Regions from separate parts of the Anaerobacillus sp. MEB173 genome, predicted to be linked through region 1. Evidence: riboswitches for the same ligand, from Rfam matches in the RefSeq annotation. Region 1 holds a riboswitch; each other region holds the start of a gene.
What was found. Region 1 has a riboswitch for S-adenosylmethionine ahead of ACJ2A9_RS07430 (methionine ABC transporter ATP-binding protein). Riboswitches for the same ligand answer to the same signal wherever they lie in the genome.

Region 1 (4,992 bases):
GATGAGGCGATAAAAAAGCAGTTAGATAAAATTGCTCACTCGACGTTACTAGGTGCAGCAAATGTTCCGGCAATCGAACTTGCCGATAAATTAATTGAAATTGCCCCAAACAATTTGCAGAGAGTATTTTATTCTGATTCAGGTGCAACTTCAGTTGAAATTGCAATTAAGATGGCCTATCAATATTGGCAAAATAAAGGACAAACCAAAAAATGCAAATTTGTTTCCTTATCAAACGGATATCACGGTGATACGGTTGGCGCGATTAGTATTGGGGCAATTGATTTGTTTCATCGTATCTACGGGGCATTAATGTTTGAGTCCATAAAAGCTCCATTTCCAATTACCTATCGTAACCCTATCGGAAGTAATGAGGATACGATTAGAGATGAAGCGATATCAGCCTTAAGGAGAATATTTGAAGAGCAGCATGAGGAGATAGCTGCGATTACTGTAGAATCAATGATTCAAGGAGCAAGTGGGATGCACGTCATGCCAAAAGGTTATTTAAAAGGCATTGAAAAGCTATGCCGGGAATTTAACATTTTGCTCATCGTTGATGAAGTGGCAACAGGCTTTGGGCGAACAGGGAAAATGTTTGCAGTTGAGCATGAGGGTGTTCAGCCTGACCTCATGACGATAGCAAAAGGGATAACAGGCGGATATCTTCCAATCGCAGCAACACTAACTACAGAAGATGTCTATAACGAATTTTATGGTGAATATGAGGAATTAAAAACATTCTTCCATGGCCATTCCTATACAGGGAATCAATTAGGATGTGCAGCTGCACTCGCTAATCTTAAAATATATGATGAAGAAAATCTGGTAGAACAGGCGGCAAAAAAAGCTAGACTCATAGAGAGTGAACTAAAGTCATTGACAGAGTTTAAACACGTAGGTGATATTCGTCAGTTAGGTTTAATGTGCGGGATTGAATTGGTTAAAGACCAAGATACTAAGGAAGCCTTTCCTTTTGAAGAAAGAGTAGCATACAAAACGACGTTAGAAATGAGAAAGCAAGGGATGTTAACGAGACCGCTTGGGGACATCATTGTATTTATGCCACCATTAGCTAGTACAGATGAGCAATTACTTACCATGATTGAGATTATGAAAAAAGCAATTGAGGTAACAACGATGGATAAAATGTAAGGGGAAGTATAAATTCCGCTCTTAACTGATATGTTAAAAGCGGAATTTTTTTATCTGAAATTCAAAAAATATCATTTATAGAAGATGAAGTAGACCTATTAACGATGAGAAGCACAAATGTTACAATTGACGGAAAAGTCTGTATAATAGAAATAACCATTAAGTATACTAGGATTTGAAATTAGGTGAGAATGTGAAGGGATTAATAGGTCGCAGAATTATAAAAACAGGCATTTCCGTGTTATTAACAGCCTTAATTTGTTTGTCGCTTAATCTGCCGGCAGAGTTTGCCATTATTGCAGCGATAGTAACGATTGAACCGACAGCATCTGCTTCGATAAAAAAGGGATTTGTCCGTTTTCCGGCGTCAGCAATTGGTGCGGCATGGGCCGTTATTCTCGTTTCATGGTTAGGAGAATCAGTCCTTTCTTATACGTTAGCTGCGTTTTTGACAATTTTCTTTTGTCAGAAGCTTAAGCTTCACGATGGGATTCTTGTAGCAACATTGACAGCTGTTGTCATGGTACCAGATATTGAAGGGGACTACTTATTAACGTTTTTATCGAGACTAGGAACAACTACGATCGGTCTAACAGTTTCATCATTGATAAATTTTTTTATTTTACCACCTAAATTTACGCCGCTAATCAAAGAAAAGCTTTATCCAAATTTCCGTATAGCCGGGGAAGTGTTAGCTGAGACAATGAATGGTATTTTACATATAAAGCAAGCTACTGCCCCTGTACCTACTTCCAAGTACTTAGCGTTAAGACAGGGAACAGAAAAGGTAGGTGAGATCATTTCATTTCAGGAGAGAGAATGGAAGTATCATAAAGTAAAATTAAGTGAATATCGTCACTTTTTATTGTTAAAGAAAAAGAATGCAATTATGCAAAGAATTGTGCTTCATTTAGGAAATTTGCAATACGTAGCTGAGCCAGGTTATTTTTCTGAATCAGAAAAAAAATTAATTATGGAAGTCATCCAATCATTTCAATCGATTCTGAATGATCCTTCTTTTACAATCCCGGGGCGGCATTATGTATTAGTATATGATTTAGACCATCATCTTAAATATGAAGCCAATCAGTTGCGAAACTCTAATGAGTATTTTCACCATTTTACTACAAAAAGGGTTGTTTTTTTTGAGTTACTTTCAATCCATGACTCAATCGAGGAGCTTAATCATTTAGTATCAGGAGAGTAATCTCGGTAAAAATGTTATAAATTGGCGAAATGTTGAAGGGTTAGAAAATAAAAAAATATTTGATAATTCGCGGATATATCAATAATGTAAGCGCTCTCTATTGCGTTAGTGTAAAAAAAACTATATTGACAATGTGTGTACTTGGGTTTATTATCATAATAATAATTTTATAGAATAACTTATCAAGAGCGACTGAGGGACAGGCCCGATGAAGTCCAGCAACCTCCAACGAGATGGGATGGTGCTAACTCCTGCAGAATACTTTATTCTGAAAGATAAGGCTAATTAATTGTACGTGACGATTGAGCCTCTTTTCAGATAAAGAGACTCTTATTTTTTTATATTCAAATAGTTTTTAGGAGGTGTTCCTTTTGATAGAGGTAACGGATTTAGTGAAGGAATATAGAACAAAAAAAGGAACAGTGGTAGGTGTTGATCATGTCTCCTTATCAATAAAAAAAGGAGAGGTATTTGGAATCGTAGGTTACAGTGGTGCAGGAAAGAGCTCGCTATTACGCTGCTTGAATTTACTGGAAAAGCCTACATCTGGTCAAATAAAGATAGATGGGCTTGAACTAACACAGTTAAATAAAAAATCATTAAGAGAAGCGAGACAAAAGATTGGCATGATATTTCAACACTTTTATTTAGTTAGTTCAAAAACAGTCTTTGAAAATATTGCAATTGCCTTAAAGGCGGCTGGTAAACCTAAAGATGAAATAAAAAGTAGAGTTGATGAATTGCTGGACATGGTTGGACTTGCAAGTAAAAGCGATCATTATCCGTCGCAATTAAGCGGTGGTCAAAAGCAGCGGGTGGGCATTGCAAGAGCACTTGCTAATGATCCACAAGTATTGCTTTGTGATGAGGCTACGTCAGCACTTGACCCAACAACAACAAAGTCCATTTTATCTTTATTAAAAAAGATAAATCGTGAATTTGGCTTAACGATCGTTTTAATCACTCATGAGATGGAAGTAGTCAAAGAGATTTGTGATCGTATTGCAGTCATGGAAAATGGAAAAGTCATTGAAGAAGGAAATGTCTATGATTTATTTTCATCACCGCAGCAACCTTTGACGAAGGACTTTATTAACAGCGTTTTACAATTTGATTTACCACAGCATTTAATTGATAACCGTAAAGGAAGTATTGTGAAAGTTCAATTCAAAGGAACGATCGCAGAGGAATCAGTGATTTCTGATATTTTTAAAAATTTCGAAGTTAGTGGAAATATCCTCCATGGAAAGATTGAATATATCAAAGAAGTACCTCTTGGAATTTTTATTATGGAACTAATTGGTGAGCAAGCTGAGGTTAACAGAGCGATTGAAGCGATTCGCAATCGTACTGAAAGTTTGGAGGTGATCGCTCATGATCTTAGAAACGTTAGTTAATCTACTGCCAGAGTTAAATAAAGCCTTTTTAGAAACAGTACTCATGGTAGCCATAGCTCTAAGTGTTGCGGTAATTTTCGGATTACCATTAGGAATTTTACTATTTGTAACAGATCGTGGTCTCTTTTTAGAAAATCCTACGATAAAGAGCACTGTTGGCTTTTTCGTAAACTTAATCCGCTCAATTCCGTTTATTATTTTACTAGTAGCATTACTCCCACTGACACAATTAATCGCGGGGACGACAATTGGACCAAAGGCAGCTTCGGTCTCTTTATCTGTAGCGGCAGTGCCTTTTTTTGCAAGATTAGTTGAATCATCATTAAGGGAAATTGATAAAGGGGTAATTGAAGCTGTCGTTTCAGTTGGTGCAACACCATGGATGATCATTAAAGATGTTCTTCTGCCGGAAGCGCGTCCAGGTCTTATTCAAGGTTTAACAATTACAACTATTAGTTTAGTTGGTTATTCGGCGATGGCAGGTATTGTAGGAGGAGGCGGAATTGGCGATTTAGCCATTCGCTTTGGATATTACCGTTATGATGATACGGTAATGATTACAACAATTATTATCTTAATCTGTATTGTACAAATTATACAATTCTCTGGTGATAGAATTGCAAGATTTGTTGATAAAAAATAACACATCAAAGGGGAAACGAAAATGAAGAAATTAACTTCGCTATTATTAGTCTTATTACTTACAAGTATACTAGCAGCTTGTGGAGGTAATGAAGAAACAACGTCTGATGCCGGAGATAAATCTGCTCCTGCTGAAGAAAAACAACAATTAAAAATTGGGGCTACATCTGGTCCGTATGCCGATATGGTGTCAAACGCAATCAAGCCTTTATTAGAAGAAAAAGGATATGAAATTGAAGTTGTTGAATTTAGTGATTATGTACAGCCGAACATTGCTCTGGGAAATGGGTCACTTGATGCAAACTTATTTCAGCATAAGATTTACATGGAGAACTTTGCCGCTGAACATGGTTTAGAGTTATCGGAATTAGTCGTTGTTCCAACGGCTCCAATGGGGATCTATTCTAACAAGTTTAATAGTATTGATGAGATTGAAGAAGGCAGTGAGTTAGCACTTCCAAATGATCCTACAAACTTAGCTAGAACATTAATGTTACTTGAAGGTTTAGGTTTAATTACAGTTGATGGGACAATTAATCAACTAACAGCATCAGAAAAAGATGTTGTAGAAAATCCGAAAAACTTAAAGCT
Region 2 (4,992 bases), on a different contig from region 1:
GACTAAGTTTCATTGCTTTCGAAAGTTCTGCATACCAGCGAACAGACACTTTTTTAACTAAGAGTGGGTCTTTTAAATCTCTTTGTCGCATCTCTTCACTCCTTGTCCCTGATCCCGGTGGCAGTCCAGAGTTAAAGCGAACAGAAGGAGTTACGATATTTAAAGCTTTAACAAATGCCCCTTTTGCTTTTCCAGGGGGATTCACGAGACCTAAGCAAGGTGACGAAAGGATGGCAGCTTTAATCGCTAATTTTTTTTCCATCAATGTTCTAATCACAGACAATCCACCCATACTGTGTCCTAATAAAAAAATGGGTAATTTGTATTTCTTTGCTTCTTCATACCAACTTTCAATCGTTTCAATATACTGATCAAACGTTTTAATGTGCCCTCTTATTCCTCTTGTTTTCCCTTGCCCTGGCAAATCACCGAGAATCACGTGAAAACCTTCATTTACTAGTTTAGTTTTTAACCATTCATATCGGACATGATATTCACCTGCACCATGAACAATAATAAATACCCCTCTTGGATCATCACTTTCCCACTTCCACATATTTCTATTTTCCCCCTTTAATTACAAACTTCATTCATTGAAAATGTCCAACACTACTCACAATATGTAATTTTTGCTAAACTAATGTAAAACATATAGACAAAAGGATGGATGAAAACATGGTATACCCATATAAAGGAAAAACACCTAAAATTGCTGATAGTGCATTTATCGCTGATTATGTAACGATTACTGGCGATGTAACAATTGGTGAAGAATCAAGCATTTGGTTTAATACTGTTATTCGTGGCGACGTTTCACCAACGATTATTGGAGACCGAGTGAATGTACAAGATAATTCTACCCTACATCAAAGCCCAGCTTACCCGTTAATTTTAGAAGATGATGTGACAGTTGGCCACCAGGTCGTCCTTCATAGCTGCACCATTCGAAAAAATGCCTTAATCGGAATGGGTTCAATCGTATTAGACGGTGCAGAAGTAGGTGAAGGAGCATTTATTGGTGCAGGCAGCCTCGTTCCTCAAGGAATGAAAATACCACCAAATTCGATGGCATTCGGTCGTCCGGCAAAAGTGGTGAGAGATTTAAATGAAGCTGATCTAAAAGATATGGCACGTGTAAGAAGAGAGTATGTTGAGAAGGGACAATATTACAAGTCGCTTCAAAATAAGTAACATCCTCTACTACTTAGTATATGAGTATAGTCATGAAAGTTATTATAAGTTGAATGTTGAAAGTTGAAACAAAAAGCAAAGGCCGGTGACCTTTGCTTTTTGTTATGTTTGTTTCTTCTAAGAGATTACAAACCCTATTAAGTTTTAACTTTCAACTTTTTTCTATGATTAAGACAACGCCTGTTGTTTCAATGCTTCCGCTTTATCAGTACGCTCCCATGGCAAGTCAACATCAGTACGTCCAAAATGGCCGTATGCTGCTGTTTGCTTAAAAATCGGGCGACGCAAGTTCAACATTTTAATAATTCCAGCAGGGCGAAGATCAAAGTTACTGCGGATAACTTCCACTAGAACCTCTTCAGACACTTTGCCTGTTCCAAATGTATCAACTGAAATCGATACAGGCTTCGCAACACCAATCGCATAAGCAAGTTGAACTTCACAACGGTCTGCAAGGCCAGCGGCAACAATATTTTTCGCTACATAACGAGCGGCATATGCTGCTGAACGGTCAACTTTTGTTGCATCCTTACCAGAGAATGCCCCGCCGCCGTGACGAGCGTATCCACCGTACGTATCAACAATAATTTTACGACCTGTAAGTCCTGCATCACCTTGTGGACCACCAATGACAAAACGTCCAGTCGGATTGATAAAATATTTTGTATCTTCATCAATTAACTGTTTAGGTACCACTGGTAGAATAACATGTTCTTTTATATTACGTTGAATTTGCTCAAGCGTAATTTCAGGATGATGTTGCGTTGAAATAACAATTGTATCGATACGCAGCGGTTGCCCATTTTCATCGTACTCTACTGTTACTTGTGTTTTGCCATCAGGTCGTAAGTAAGGAAGAATCTCTTCTTTACGTACTTCTGTTAAACGACGCGCTAATTTATGAGCTAAAGAAATTGGTAATGGCATTAAATCAGGTGTTTGATTATCCGCATAACCAAACATAAGACCTTGGTCACCAGCTCCAATTGCATCAATTTCCGCTTCAGTCATTTGCCCTTCACGTGCTTCTAATGCCCGGTCTACACCTTGAGCTATATCAGGAGATTGCTCATCAATCGAAGTTAATACTGCACACGTTTCATAGTCAAATCCATATTTTGCGCGAGTATAGCCAATACCCTTCACGGTTTCACGAACAATTTTGGGAATATCGACATACGTAGATGTTGAGATTTCTCCAGCTACTAGTACAAGCCCCGTCGTTACAGACGTTTCACAAGCAACACGAGCATTTGGATCATTTGTTAAAATCGCATCGAGGATTGCATCTGAAATTTGATCACAAATTTTATCTGGATGTCCTTCAGTTACTGATTCCGACGTAAATAATCGTCGAGTTTTCATTTCTGCCATTTTATATGTACCTCCCTTGCATATCTATTCATTAGGATATGCCAAAAATTGATACGGTACTCATTTCCCTCACACCTACGTGAGTTAAACGTAAAGACCTTCATTTATATATTAATGCCTTAGTTGTAGTATGCTTCGCCGACATTAAAAAAACCCTTTTCCAATTGGAGGAAAAGGTGTTTACTCGATTGCCTTTCGCCTCTTATCATTCAAGACATCTGTCTTGCAGGTTAGCACCTTTTCACCATCAGGTGTTGGTTGCTGGGTTTCTTCGGGCCTGTCCCTCCACCGACTCGGGATAAGAGTATCCGTTCGCGTCATATCATATCGCAGTTAGAAAAAGATGTCAACTTTTTCTATTTTAGAGTTGGTTAAAAGTTAAAAGTTGATTTTGTGGATTTAGAGGAGGGTATTGTGGTCTTCAAAGCATAGACATAAAAAAGGATCTCGAAAATCGAGATCCTTTAACTTTCAACTTTCAACATCAGTACGGCGTATCATCATGACGGTTTGTTGTCGATTGCTGTTGTGTTTCATTCGGTAACTTTTCCTCAAACTCTCTCGGTTTCACTTGACTATACACACCACTAGCGGTGAGACCAATAACGAGAGCAGTTAGTACTTGATTGCTCCATTCTTGCGGAACAAAGATAATAATGCAAGCAAAGCCTACTGCAAGCAAGGCGCGATATTTTTTATCAATATTAAAAGCATTCCCTACAACTGTAACAAGGGCTGCAACGACGGCTGCTATAGTCGCTAAATCAAACATGCCAAATTCTAACATTAAGATCAGCTCCTCTTTTTCCTAACATATCCTATGCGGCTTTGGCAAAAAATGAAACTATGAAATTGCCAGAAGAAATGTCTGAAATTTACGTTTTTTTATTAAGGTTTAGTAAAAGATTTATTTGGCTTAATTAGTACATTATAATAATGAAGCTATTCATCATAGTTGGTCTTGTTCTGTAATCATTATAAACAAAATGAAAAAAATTGATCATTAGTATAGACTAATTAAAATAATGTGTTATACTATTTTTAAATCAAACAACAAATCGAATGCATATGATAAACATATATAAATTAACTAAGGAAGGGTTTTGTTGCGAATGAGTACTATCAGCTTTGATACTGAATTAGATCATCTTTTAAATGGGAAGAATACAAATTTAAATCTTCCAATATCTCAATTAGTTGAAAAATCTTTAATGAGAAAAGAAGGAAAGCTAACTGCTACTGGAGCCCTTCTTGCAACAACTGGAAAATATACAGGTCGTTCACCTAAAGATAAATTTATAGTAGATGAACTTTCAGTACGCGATAAAATCAATTGGGGTTCCGTTAACCAGCCAATTAGCTCTCAGGTTTTTGAAAATCTATATAAAAAGGTTCTTAACTACTTAAAAGAACGTGATGAAATCTTTGTTACTCAAGCATATGCAGGTGGAGATAAAAACTATCAACTACCAATTCAAGTCATTAATGAGTTTGCTTGGCATAATCTATTTGCTCATCAATTATTTATTCGTCCAACTCAAGAAGAGCTTGAAAATCATAAAGCAGAATTCACAGTTATTTCTGCACCAGGATTTAAAGCAAATCCTGAAATCGATGGAACAAAATCAGAAACATTTATTATTATTTCATTCGAGAAGCGTACGGTTCTTATTGGTGGTACTGAATATGCCGGTGAGATTAAGAAATCGATCTTCTCAATCATGAACTACCTGTTACCAGAGCAAGATATTCTTTCAATGCACTGCTCTGCTAACGTTGGCCACGAAGGTGATGTTGCTTTATTCTTCGGTCTTTCAGGGACAGGTAAAACAACACTTTCTGCTGATCCTAACCGTAACTTAATTGGTGATGACGAGCATGGCTGGTCCCCTACTGGTGTATTTAATATTGAAGGCGGCTGTTACGCAAAGTGCGTAAACTTAACATATGAAAAAGAACCGCAAATTTGGGACGCTATCCGCTTTGGATCTGTATTAGAAAATGTCGTAATTGATGACAAAACTGGATTAGCTGATTATGACGACGTTTCATTAACTGAAAATACCCGTGCTGCATATCCTATTGACGCAATTCCAAATGCTGTCATTCCAAGTGTTGCCGGACATCCAAACACAATTATTTTCTTAACTGCTGATGCTTTCGGAGTTTTACCTCCAATCAGTAAATTAACAAAAGAACAAGCGATGTATCACTTCTTATCAGGTTATACTAGTAAATTAGCTGGTACTGAGCGTGGTATTACATCACCTGAAGCAACATTCTCAACATGTTTCGGTTCACCGTTCTTACCTCTTCATGCATACCGTTATGCTGAAATGCTTGGAGAAAAAATTACACAGCATGATGCTCAAGTATTCTTAGTGAACACTGGTTGGTCTGGTGGTGCTTACGGTGAAGGTAAACGTA
Region 3 (4,992 bases), on a different contig from region 1:
CAATTCCGAGTCTAGTTAGAACTTGGGTTACAAAACGGAATGTTCCGCCGTATACATCCTTCGTTAAAACGACGTGATCACCTTGTGATAGAATCATAAATGAAAGAGAAATAGCCGCCATTCCTGAAGAATAAGCAAAACCGTGGCTGCCTCCTTCAAGACTGGCAATCGTCTCCTCAAGAGCTTCCCTCGTAGGGTTACCAGAACGCCCGTAATCATATGGTCCAAATTCTTCAACACTTTTCTGATGAAACGTTGATGCATGCTGAATCGGTACACTAACTGCTCCGGTTAGTTCATCGTATTTATGATTGTTATGCAATAATCTCGTTTGAAAACTGTAAGTTTCGTTACTCATTCTCTCCACCCGCTTCCTTTGCTTTCGCAAATGCTTGATTTAAATCTGCTATTAAATCCTCATAATGCTCAATTCCTACTGAAAAACGGAGAAGTCGATTACATACCCCGTATGACATCCTAACTTCCTCAGGAATATCCATGTGAGTCTGCGTAGCGGGATACGTTAGTAAACTTTCAACTCCACCTAAACTTTCAGCAAAAGAAATAAGTTGCAAGTTTTGTAAAAATGGATTGACCCAATTCTCATTTTTCACTCTAAAGGAAATCATCCCGCCTCGACCTGCATAAAGAACATCTGTAATGCAATCATGCTCAGACAAGTAGTCAACAATCTTTTTTGCATTCTTTTCGTGCTGTTCCATTCGAAGAGCTAATGTCTTCATCCCTCTAATGACAAGCCAACAATCAAAAGGTGCTAACGTCGCTCCAATTCCATTGTGGTAAAAGAAGATCTTCTCACAAAGTTCTTCCCCTTTTGCAACGATAAGACCAGCTAGAACATCATTGTGACCAGCTAAATATTTTGTTGCACTATGAATCACAATATCCGCTCCATCCAGGATTGGCTTTTGGATATACGGGGTATAAAACGTATTGTCCACAATGAGTAATAGACCATGTTTCTTAGCGACTTTACTTACTGCCGCAATGTCTGTAGATTGCATTAATGGATTTGTTGGGGTTTCAATAAAAATTGCTTTCGTCTTTTCGTTAATTAAGGTTTCAAACTCTTCTATGTCTCTACTGTCACCATACGTAAACGATAGTCCCCATCGTGTCCACCCCTGTTCAAACAAGCGGTATGTACCGCCATAAAGATCTTGGGATGTTAAAATTTCGTCTCCCTGTTCAAATAATGATAGAACGGTTTGAATTGCAGCCATCCCTGAACTGCAGGCAAAACCTCTATCCCCTTCTTCCAATTTGGCAATTGCCTGCTCTAATATCTCACGAGTTGGATTACCTGTTCGCTGATAATCATATCCCGTTGATTGACCTATCCCTTCATGCCGGTATGCAGTAGAAAAATAAACAGGAGGATTAATTGTACCTGTTCTTGTTTCACTTCGATTGCCGATTTGCGCTAATGTCGTTTGTACATTCTCTTTACTCATTTATGCTCTCCTCCTATGTAGTTCCTCGTATGTTATAAACGAAAATTATAATAGAAAAGCCTTCTTCTAAAAAATAAGAAGAAGGCGTACTTTGTTACGTCACTCCTCTTATCTTTCAAGTTGCTTCAGCAACTTGGTGGAATTAGCACCTGACCAATATAAAAATTGGCTGGTTGCTGAGATATCATAGGGCCATTCCCTCCATCTCTCTTGATAAGAATAATTTTAAATTCTGAATATTAATATGTTGTAATTAAATTACACTAAATTTTGAATTAATGCAATAGTATTTACATCATTTTTCTAAGTTTTTATCATGAAAACGCTTTAATATACGAAAGCGAAACGGCTTATACTTTATTCAGGTGAAACATCAATTTCCAGTTTCTCCTCGTTGCCACAAACACATCGTTTAAATCCCGTGTCATACCCACCCTCTTTGTTAGGTCGCCCTCTCAATATAAACTTTTCTCCACATTCATTACAACGAATGACTACTCGATAACGCTCCGCGGCCATAAAACACATCTCCCCTTCATATTAGTACGTATTAACATAATGACCAAAGTCGGATGAATTTATAATTAAAAATCAAGTTTAGAGTTTCGAATGTAGAGTTTAGAGTTATTTTCATGCTATTTCAAAGACGCTTCTTAAGTAAACTTCGTTGAATTAACTTTCAATATTCTAAACTCTAAACTCTTCACTCTAAACTCTCCACTCTATTTGCTGCTTTCACTTTTTTCAGTGCGAGCCACCAGAGGAATACCATAAACGGTATCATTATATAAATCCAATTCGTATGAAACGATAACAGAATATAGTCATATGTGCCATGGAAAAGCCAAGGAATAAATAAGGATAAGCCAATCCAAAATCCTTTCCGGTGTCCTTTTTGATCAAACTTTGCTTTTCCTAAATAATAACCCATCAGCACACCGAACAGAGCATGACTTGAGACTGGTAATAAAGCACGTCCTAACGCTTGTTCAAGTCCATAGGCAACTAAGTAAAAAATATTTTCTATACTTGCAAACCCTAAAGAAATCGCCACACTGTATACTATCCCATCATAATGCTGACTAAATTTCACATGCTTATATACAGTATAGTATAGGATAAACCATTTAAAAAACTCCTCAAAAAACCCAGCAATAATAAAAGCCTGAGCTAATGAAGATGTTAAGAGACCCTCTTCTTGAAAAGCATATTGAATAACCATGATCGGAAATACTAATAGTGACCCTATAATAAAACTGCGTATCACCATACCAATAGGCTCTGATTCAAATTGGTCTTTCAAATAAAAATAGCAGAGTAATGCAACTCCAGGTGCAACCCCAGCGGAAATAACAGCAAACATGAGTAAACGTTCCCCTTAGCTTTCATTGAATTTATTGATTGTCGTATGTAGAAAATTATGGTATGAATAATGAAATAAAAACATCATCTATGCTAATGGTATCATGTAATTTTTATTATGAAAATGTACAACTGTTACGAACTATCTATGAATTACCAAATCATTGGAGGTCTATTATGAAAAAAATTTTAGTCATTCATACTGGCGGGACGATTGCGATGAGTGAAGATGAGGAAACTGGTGCTGTAAAACCGGGCGAAAAAAATCCTTTGCATATAACTGTACAATCATTAGCTAACTTTGCCTATATTACGGAAGAGGATTTTCTTAATTTACCCTCTCCGCATATGACACCTGATCACATGTTTAAATTAATGATACGTATCACCAAACGAATTGATACTGAGCATTTCGATGGAGTCGTTGTTACTCACGGGACCGATACATTAGAGGAGACAGCGTACTTACTTGATCTTCTGTTACCAACTGAAGTTCCTGTGATCGTGACTGGAGCAATGCGTTCAAGTAATGAATTAGGATCAGATGGTCCACATAACTTAATTACTGCCGTCAAAGTTGCAGCCCATGATGAAGCGAATGGTAAAGGGGTTCTTGTCGTCTTTAATGATGAAATACATACAGCTAAGAATGTAACAAAGACACATACAAGTAATGTCTCGACGTTTCAAAGTCCACAATACGGTCCAATTGGGATCGTGACAAAACGCGGTGTCTTTTTCCATCACGTTCCAAAATCAAGGGACCGTTATACAATTAAGCAACTATCCAAAAAAGTGATCCTTTTAAAAGCCTATGCAGGTATGGACAAAGAACTACTTCAGGCTGTTAACCAATTGAATATTGATGGGTTAGTGATTGAAGCTCTTGGCCAAGGAAACTTACCTCCGGCTGTTGTCCCTGATTTAAAAAAACTGTTGGATAAAAAAATCTCTATCGTTCTCGTCTCCCGAAGTTTTAATGGCATTGTGCAAGATACTTATGGTTATGAAGGCGGGGGTAAACAATTAAAGGATATGGGGATTATTTTTTCAAATGGATTAAATGGACAAAAAGCAAGACTGAAACTGATGGTCACATTAGAACAAACAAACGAACAAGCCAAACTCCAAGAACTATTTCTAAAATAAGTTTAAAAACGGTGAAGTTTAAAGTTTAAATAAGAAAACACAGGTGTCAAACAGTTGCGATACCTGTGTTTCTTCCTTTAAGGGGGGTGGGTTAATTTTCTTATAATGTTTAATTAACTTTTAACTTTTAACCGAGTTTTCTTAACATGATTTCCTTTGCAATCAAATCTCCATGAAACCGGCCATTTTCAATAAAAATCTCATTTGCATTATTACCAGCTGCAATGACGCCAGCTATAAATATTCCTTGTATATTCGTTTCCATCGTTTTTTCATTAAATAATGGACGTCCTGTTTCCGCTTCAATTCCGACACCCATGTTTTTCAAAAAAATGTGATCTGGATGATACCCAATCATGGCAAAGACAAAATCAGCCTTTGCATAATGTTCTTGACCATCGTGCTTATAGAGGACAGTATCATCTGAAATTTCCTTCACATTTGCACGGAACACCATTTTTATTTTTTCATGATTGATTAATGAAACAAATTCCGGCAATATCCACGGTTTAATACTACTAGAAAATTCATTGCCACGATAAAGTACAGTTACACGTGCACCGACTTTCTCTAATTCAAGCGCTGCATCTACAGCCGAATTTTTTCCTCCAATTACAACAACATCCTGATCATAATACGGATGCGCTTCTTTAAAGTAATGAAATACATGTGCCTTATCTTCACCGGGAACATGCAATTGATTTGGATGATCATAATAACCTGTGGCGACAATGACAAATTGCGCATCGTATGTACAACGTTCCTTCTTTCGATTCCACGTCTCGACAACAAATCTATTCTCCGCTTTTTCAACCTTTACAACTTCTTCATATGTTTGAATACGGAGCTTTTCCCGTTTGGCAACTTCACGATAATATGTAAGTGCATCATTTCGCTTTGGTTTTCTTTCAACAGTTAAAAATGGAACCCCGCCAATCTCTAATTTTTCGCTTGTACTAAAAAATTGCTGGTGTGTTGGATAACGATGCAATGCATTGACGACATT
Region 4 (4,992 bases), 180 kb from region 1:
AATTATACTATATAGGACCAATGTTTCGTTATGAACGTCCGCAATCAGGGAGAATGCGTCAATTTGTACAGTTCGGGGTAGAAGCATTGGGTAGTAATGATCCAGCAATTGATGCTGAGGTGATTGCACTGGCAATGGAGTTTTACCGCGAGCTAGGGTTGAAAAACCTGAAACTAGTGATTAATAGCCTCGGTGATAAAGCAAGCCGTCAAGCACATAAAGATGCACTCATTGCTCATTTTCAGCCGAAAATTGAGGAATTTTGTGGGGATTGCCAAACACGTTTAGAAAAAAATCCACTTCGAATCTTGGATTGTAAAAAGGACCATGATCATGAACTAATGAGCAGTGCGCCTTCCATCCTTGATTATTTAAATGTGGAGTCCGAAGCCTATTTTAACAAAGTGAAACAATACTTAAGTGACATGAATATAAGCTTTGATGTTGATGCAAACCTTGTTCGAGGTCTCGATTATTATAACAATACAGCCTTTGAAATTATGATCGATGGCGAAGGCTTTGGTGCGATCACTACGTTAAGTGGTGGCGGCAGATATAACGGACTAGTTGAGGAAATTGGTGGCCCAGAAACACCAGGTATCGGATTTGCCTTAAGTATTGAGCGGTTATTAATGGCCCTGCAGGTGCAAAATATTTCCTTGTCACTCGATGAGGAACTTGATTGTTATGTTGTTGCGATTGGTGAAGAGGCAAAAGATAAAGCTGCCAATTTACTTTTCAAGTTAAGACAAGCAGGAATTACTGCTGATAAAGATTATTTGGACAAAAAGATAAAAGCACAATTTAAAGCAGCTGATAGATTAAAAGCAAAATATACAGCTGTGCTAGGTGAAGATGAGTTAGCAAGCAATAAAATTATTGTGAAAGAAATGGAAACTGGAAGCCAAGAAGAGGTTGCACTTGACCAGTTTATCGTCTACATGAAAGATAAGATCTAAGGGAGGAATAAGAAAAATGATGGGAAGAACACATACTTGTGGAGAAATCGTTGAAAGTACGATTGGAGAAAAAGTTCAGTTAAAAGGTTGGGTACAAACTCGCCGTGATTTAGGACAAGTTATCTTTATTGATCTGCGCGATCGTTCTGGGATTGTTCAAATTGTCTTTAGTCCAGAGGATTCTGAGGAAGCATTAAAAATCGCTGATAAAGTTCGCAGCGAATATGTATTAGATGTAGAAGGTACTGTAGTTGCAAGAGATGCTGAAACAGTTAACGAAAAGATCCCGACAGGAAAAGTAGAGGTACGCGTAAATAAAATTACAATTTTAAACGCTGCAAAAGCATTGCCGTTTCAAATTGAAGATAATACAGGTGTCGCTGAAGATATCCGCTTGAAGTATCGTTACCTTGACCTGCGACGTCCTGAAATGCAAGAAACGTTCAAGCTACGTCACCGTACAACAAAGCTAATCCGTGATTTCTTAGATGAAGCTACATTCTATGAAATCGAAACACCGATGTTAACAAAGAGTACTCCAGAAGGTGCCCGTGATTATTTAGTACCAAGTCGTGTCCATCATGGAGAATTCTATGCTTTACCACAATCACCGCAATTATTTAAACAATTATTAATGGTTTCTGGCTTTGAGCGTTATTATCAAATTGTTCGTTGTTTCCGTGATGAGGATTTACGAGCAGATCGTCAACCAGAATTTACTCAAGTTGATATTGAGACTTCATTTATGGATAAAGAAGATTTACTAGCGATGATGGAAGAAATGATGGCAAAAATCATGAAAGAGACAAAAGGAATCGATATTCAAGTTCCATTTGAGCGTCTTACTTATCATGATGCAATGAACCGTTTTGGTTCTGACAAGCCTGACACACGCTTTGGTTTAGAGCTTGTAGAACTTTCCCATATCGTGAAAGATTGCAAATTAAAAGTATTTACCAATGCTCTTGAAAATGGCGGTATTGTTAAAGGATTAAACGTGAAAGGTGTAGCTGATAAGCTTTCACGTAAAGAAATTGATGATTTAGCTGATTTTGTAGCGATTTATGGAGCAAAAGGCTTAGCATGGCTCAAAGTTGAAGAAGATGCCCTTCGTGGACCGATTGCTAAGTTCTTTACAGAAGAAGAAGTTGCTGCACTAAGAGAAGCATTCAATGCTGAAGTTGGCGATCTATTATTCTTTGGTGCCGATAAAAAATCAATTGTCTTTGATAGTCTTGGTGCTCTTCGTCTTAAATTTGGAAAAGAACTAGGCTTAATCGATCAAGGTAAATTCAACTTCCTATGGGTAACTGATTTCCCACTAGTTGAGTATGATGAGGATGCAAAGCGTTATGTTGCTCTTCACCATCCATTCACAAGCCCTAAGAAAGAAGATTTGGAGCTGTTAGCAACAGACCCAGGAAAAGTACGTGCTGAAGCATATGACCTTGTTTTAAACGGTTATGAGCTTGGTGGTGGTTCACAACGTATTTACCAACGAAACATTCAAGAACAAATGTTTAAAGCATTAGGCTTTTCAGAAGAAGAAGCGCGCGAGCAATTTGGTTTCTTAATGGATGCATTCGAATACGGAACACCTCCACACGGTGGTATTGCCTTAGGTTTAGACCGACTAGTGATGCTTCTGGCCGGCAGAACAAACTTACGTGATACAATTGCATTCCCGAAAACAGCAAGTGCCAGTGACCTACTGACAAACGCACCAAGCGAAGTAAGCGAAGCACAGTTAAAAGAACTAAACCTGCAAATTGTACCAAAGAAGGAAGAGACGAAGGTAACGAATTAATTAGTGTAGAGTTTAGAGTTGTTTGAATGGATTTGCTTCGAAGTTTTTTTAAGAAACATCTTTGTAGTTACAATCGCTAACTCTAAACTCTAAACTCTAAACTATTAACTCTAAACTTTCTGAACTTTCTTCTTGAACTATCTCCAGAAGTGGTGTATAGTTACAATCAATATAAATAAATAGGACTTATCAAGAGTGGTGGAGGGACTGACCCTTTGAAGCCCGGCAACCAGTTTGTTTTTCAAACTAAAGGTGCTAATTTCTGCAGAGCAATGCTCTGAAAGATAAGTGATCGGTGTGAAGAACCCTTTCCTTATCGGAGAGGGTTTTTTTAATAGAATAAAGGAGTGGGGAATTTTGATAGAGATAGGCTTAATTGGACTTGGTACGGTAGGTTTAGGAGTTTTTGAAGGAGTTGCGCAAACAGAAAAAGAGCTGGAACACTCTCTGGGCGATAAAGTCAGAATAAAAAAAATTTTAGTGAAAAATAAATCGAAGAAACGGAACATACATGTTGATGAGTCTATCCTTACCGAAGAAGCAAATGAATTTCTTTCGAACGACTATCATGTTATTTTTGAAGCAATCGGGGGAATTGAACCTGCAAAAAGCTATATTCAATATTATTTACAAAAAGGAATTCCGGTCATTACTGCAAATAAAGAATTAGTCGCTAAGCATGGACAACAACTAGAGCAGGTGGCGATTCAAAACAATACGTTTTTTGGTTACGAAGCAGCTGTAGCAGGAGGCATTCCAATCGTTAATGTGCTAAGGAGTAATTTGCAGTGGGGTACAGTAGAAAAGGTATCAGGAATCATTAATGGCACGACAAATTATATTCTTACTGAGATGAATGAAAAAGGAAGAGATTTTCCAGATGTATTAAAAGAAACTCAGCAGTTAGGCTACGCTGAGGCTGATCCAACTGATGATATCCATGGTTACGATGCTTGGTACAAAATTCGAATACTAGGTCGTTTGTGTTTTGGCTATTGGCCACAGGAAAACAATATTACCGTTAAAGGAATTTCAGAAGTGAAAGCTTGGCAGGTGGAAATGGCAAAAGAGTTAGGTCTTACACTAAAACTAGTGGCAGAAGCATCTTTTAATGGGGAGAATATTGTAGGTTCTGTTAAACCAAGCTTTTTAACAAGTGAGCATCCATTACATCAGATTAATGGTGTCACAAATGCTGTTTCACTTACAATTAATCCAATCGGGGAGCTCTTAGTAGCGGGGCCTGGTGCTGGAAAAGGGCCAACTTCTGCAAGTATGATTGAAGATTATCTTCATCATTTCCAAAAAAAGCAGTATCAATCTTTGAAAAAGAGAACTTTACCGATTGCTTCTGAGATGAGCCAAGTTCTAATCTTTGTACAGGATCATATCCAGCGTAATGAATTGGAAGCAGTACTGGATAGTAGTTCTGTTGCTGATTCCTATATCTATGAATACAAAGGAGTATCCTGTTGGCTCGTCACGGTATCAGAATTGGAATTGGAAAAACTAGAAGATGCAAATCAAATTCATTACTATCCTGTTTATGGAAATTGGGAACCTAGTAAAGTGGCAGTCATAAATTAGATCTTAAGCTGCTTAAAGCTTTCGATGAGGTCTGTAGGTGCTTCTTTCACACATAAGGAACGAACACCCTGATTTGTATGTAAATAGAGGAAACCAAATTCAGTTGCAATTGGCCGATAAGACATATCATAGACATGGTTAATAGAGTATTGTGCATCTTTAAGTAAAATTGCATGTTCATATAATTTAATGTGATACCAATCTTCAATTGTTTGTTTGGAAGTCCAGCCAATTTCCTGGCGTATTTCAACATAAGGATGAGCCATAATGAATTTCATTGATTTTCACCTCCTTATTAGTAAGGATAAAAAGTTTTAATAAAAAAAGCAATGAAACCTATTTTTTATAAGCTTATTTTTTGAAAAAAATGTGATTTTCATCCAAAGAAGAGTATTGCTATGAAAGGGCTTTCATGCTATTATTTACTTAATACTTTAAGAGTCCTAAGATGTACGTAGGATACTGTACGTTTTGAGCCAACAGTATAAACTTAGGGAGTTGGATGTTTCGATATCGGATTACAAGCCTTGAAAGCGGGAGGAAGTAAGAAAGATTGAACCTGGCACCCACCTGCTCATGCAGGTTCAAAACAAAAGTTTGTACGGCATGAATTGGGACTCTTACCCCATACATAGACAA

Region 2: it holds a riboswitch for S-adenosylmethionine, as region 1 does, so the genes downstream of both, metK (methionine adenosyltransferase) here and ACJ2A9_RS07430 (methionine ABC transporter ATP-binding protein) in region 1, are expected to answer to the same signal.
Region 3: it holds a riboswitch for S-adenosylmethionine, as region 1 does, so the genes downstream of both, ACJ2A9_RS10360 (methionine biosynthesis PLP-dependent protein) here and ACJ2A9_RS07430 (methionine ABC transporter ATP-binding protein) in region 1, are expected to answer to the same signal.
Region 4: it holds a riboswitch for S-adenosylmethionine, as region 1 does, so the genes downstream of both, ACJ2A9_RS06555 (homoserine dehydrogenase) here and ACJ2A9_RS07430 (methionine ABC transporter ATP-binding protein) in region 1, are expected to answer to the same signal.

The regions. Positions count from the first base shown of each region.
Region 1 is NZ_JBJMAU010000002.1:579,653-584,644, reverse strand. Features, by position in the region: gene bioA (adenosylmethionine--8-amino-7-oxononanoate transaminase) at 1-1,155, shown strand, start outside; gene ACJ2A9_RS07435 (FUSC family protein) at 1,349-2,362, shown strand; SAM riboswitch class I at 2,539-2,644, shown strand; gene ACJ2A9_RS07430 (methionine ABC transporter ATP-binding protein) at 2,734-3,759, shown strand; gene ACJ2A9_RS07425 (methionine ABC transporter permease) at 3,737-4,402, shown strand; gene ACJ2A9_RS07420 (MetQ/NlpA family ABC transporter substrate-binding protein) at 4,424-4,992, shown strand, end outside.
Region 2 is NZ_JBJMAU010000018.1:22,450-27,441, reverse strand. Features, by position in the region: gene ACJ2A9_RS20080 (alpha/beta fold hydrolase) at 1-556, opposite strand, end outside; gene ACJ2A9_RS20075 (gamma carbonic anhydrase) at 676-1,191, shown strand; gene metK (methionine adenosyltransferase) at 1,360-2,556, opposite strand; SAM riboswitch class I at 2,765-2,870, opposite strand; gene ACJ2A9_RS20065 (hypothetical protein) at 3,050-3,352, opposite strand; gene pckA (phosphoenolpyruvate carboxykinase (ATP)) at 3,678-4,992, shown strand, end outside.
Region 3 is NZ_JBJMAU010000004.1:109,355-114,346, forward strand. Features, by position in the region: gene metC (cystathionine beta-lyase) at 1-358, opposite strand, end outside; gene ACJ2A9_RS10360 (methionine biosynthesis PLP-dependent protein) at 351-1,475, opposite strand; SAM riboswitch class I at 1,581-1,695, opposite strand; gene ACJ2A9_RS10365 (hypothetical protein) at 1,833-1,994, opposite strand; gene prsW (glutamic-type intramembrane protease PrsW) at 2,179-2,838, opposite strand; gene ACJ2A9_RS10375 (asparaginase) at 3,015-3,986, shown strand; gene ACJ2A9_RS10380 (YpdA family putative bacillithiol disulfide reductase) at 4,114-4,992, opposite strand, start outside.
Region 4 is NZ_JBJMAU010000002.1:397,378-402,369, reverse strand. Features, by position in the region: gene hisS (histidine--tRNA ligase) at 1-959, shown strand, start outside; gene aspS (aspartate--tRNA ligase) at 976-2,766, shown strand; SAM riboswitch class I at 2,950-3,057, shown strand; gene ACJ2A9_RS06555 (homoserine dehydrogenase) at 3,124-4,353, shown strand; gene ACJ2A9_RS06550 (hypothetical protein) at 4,350-4,631, opposite strand; RNA gene ssrS (6S RNA) at 4,791-4,975, shown strand.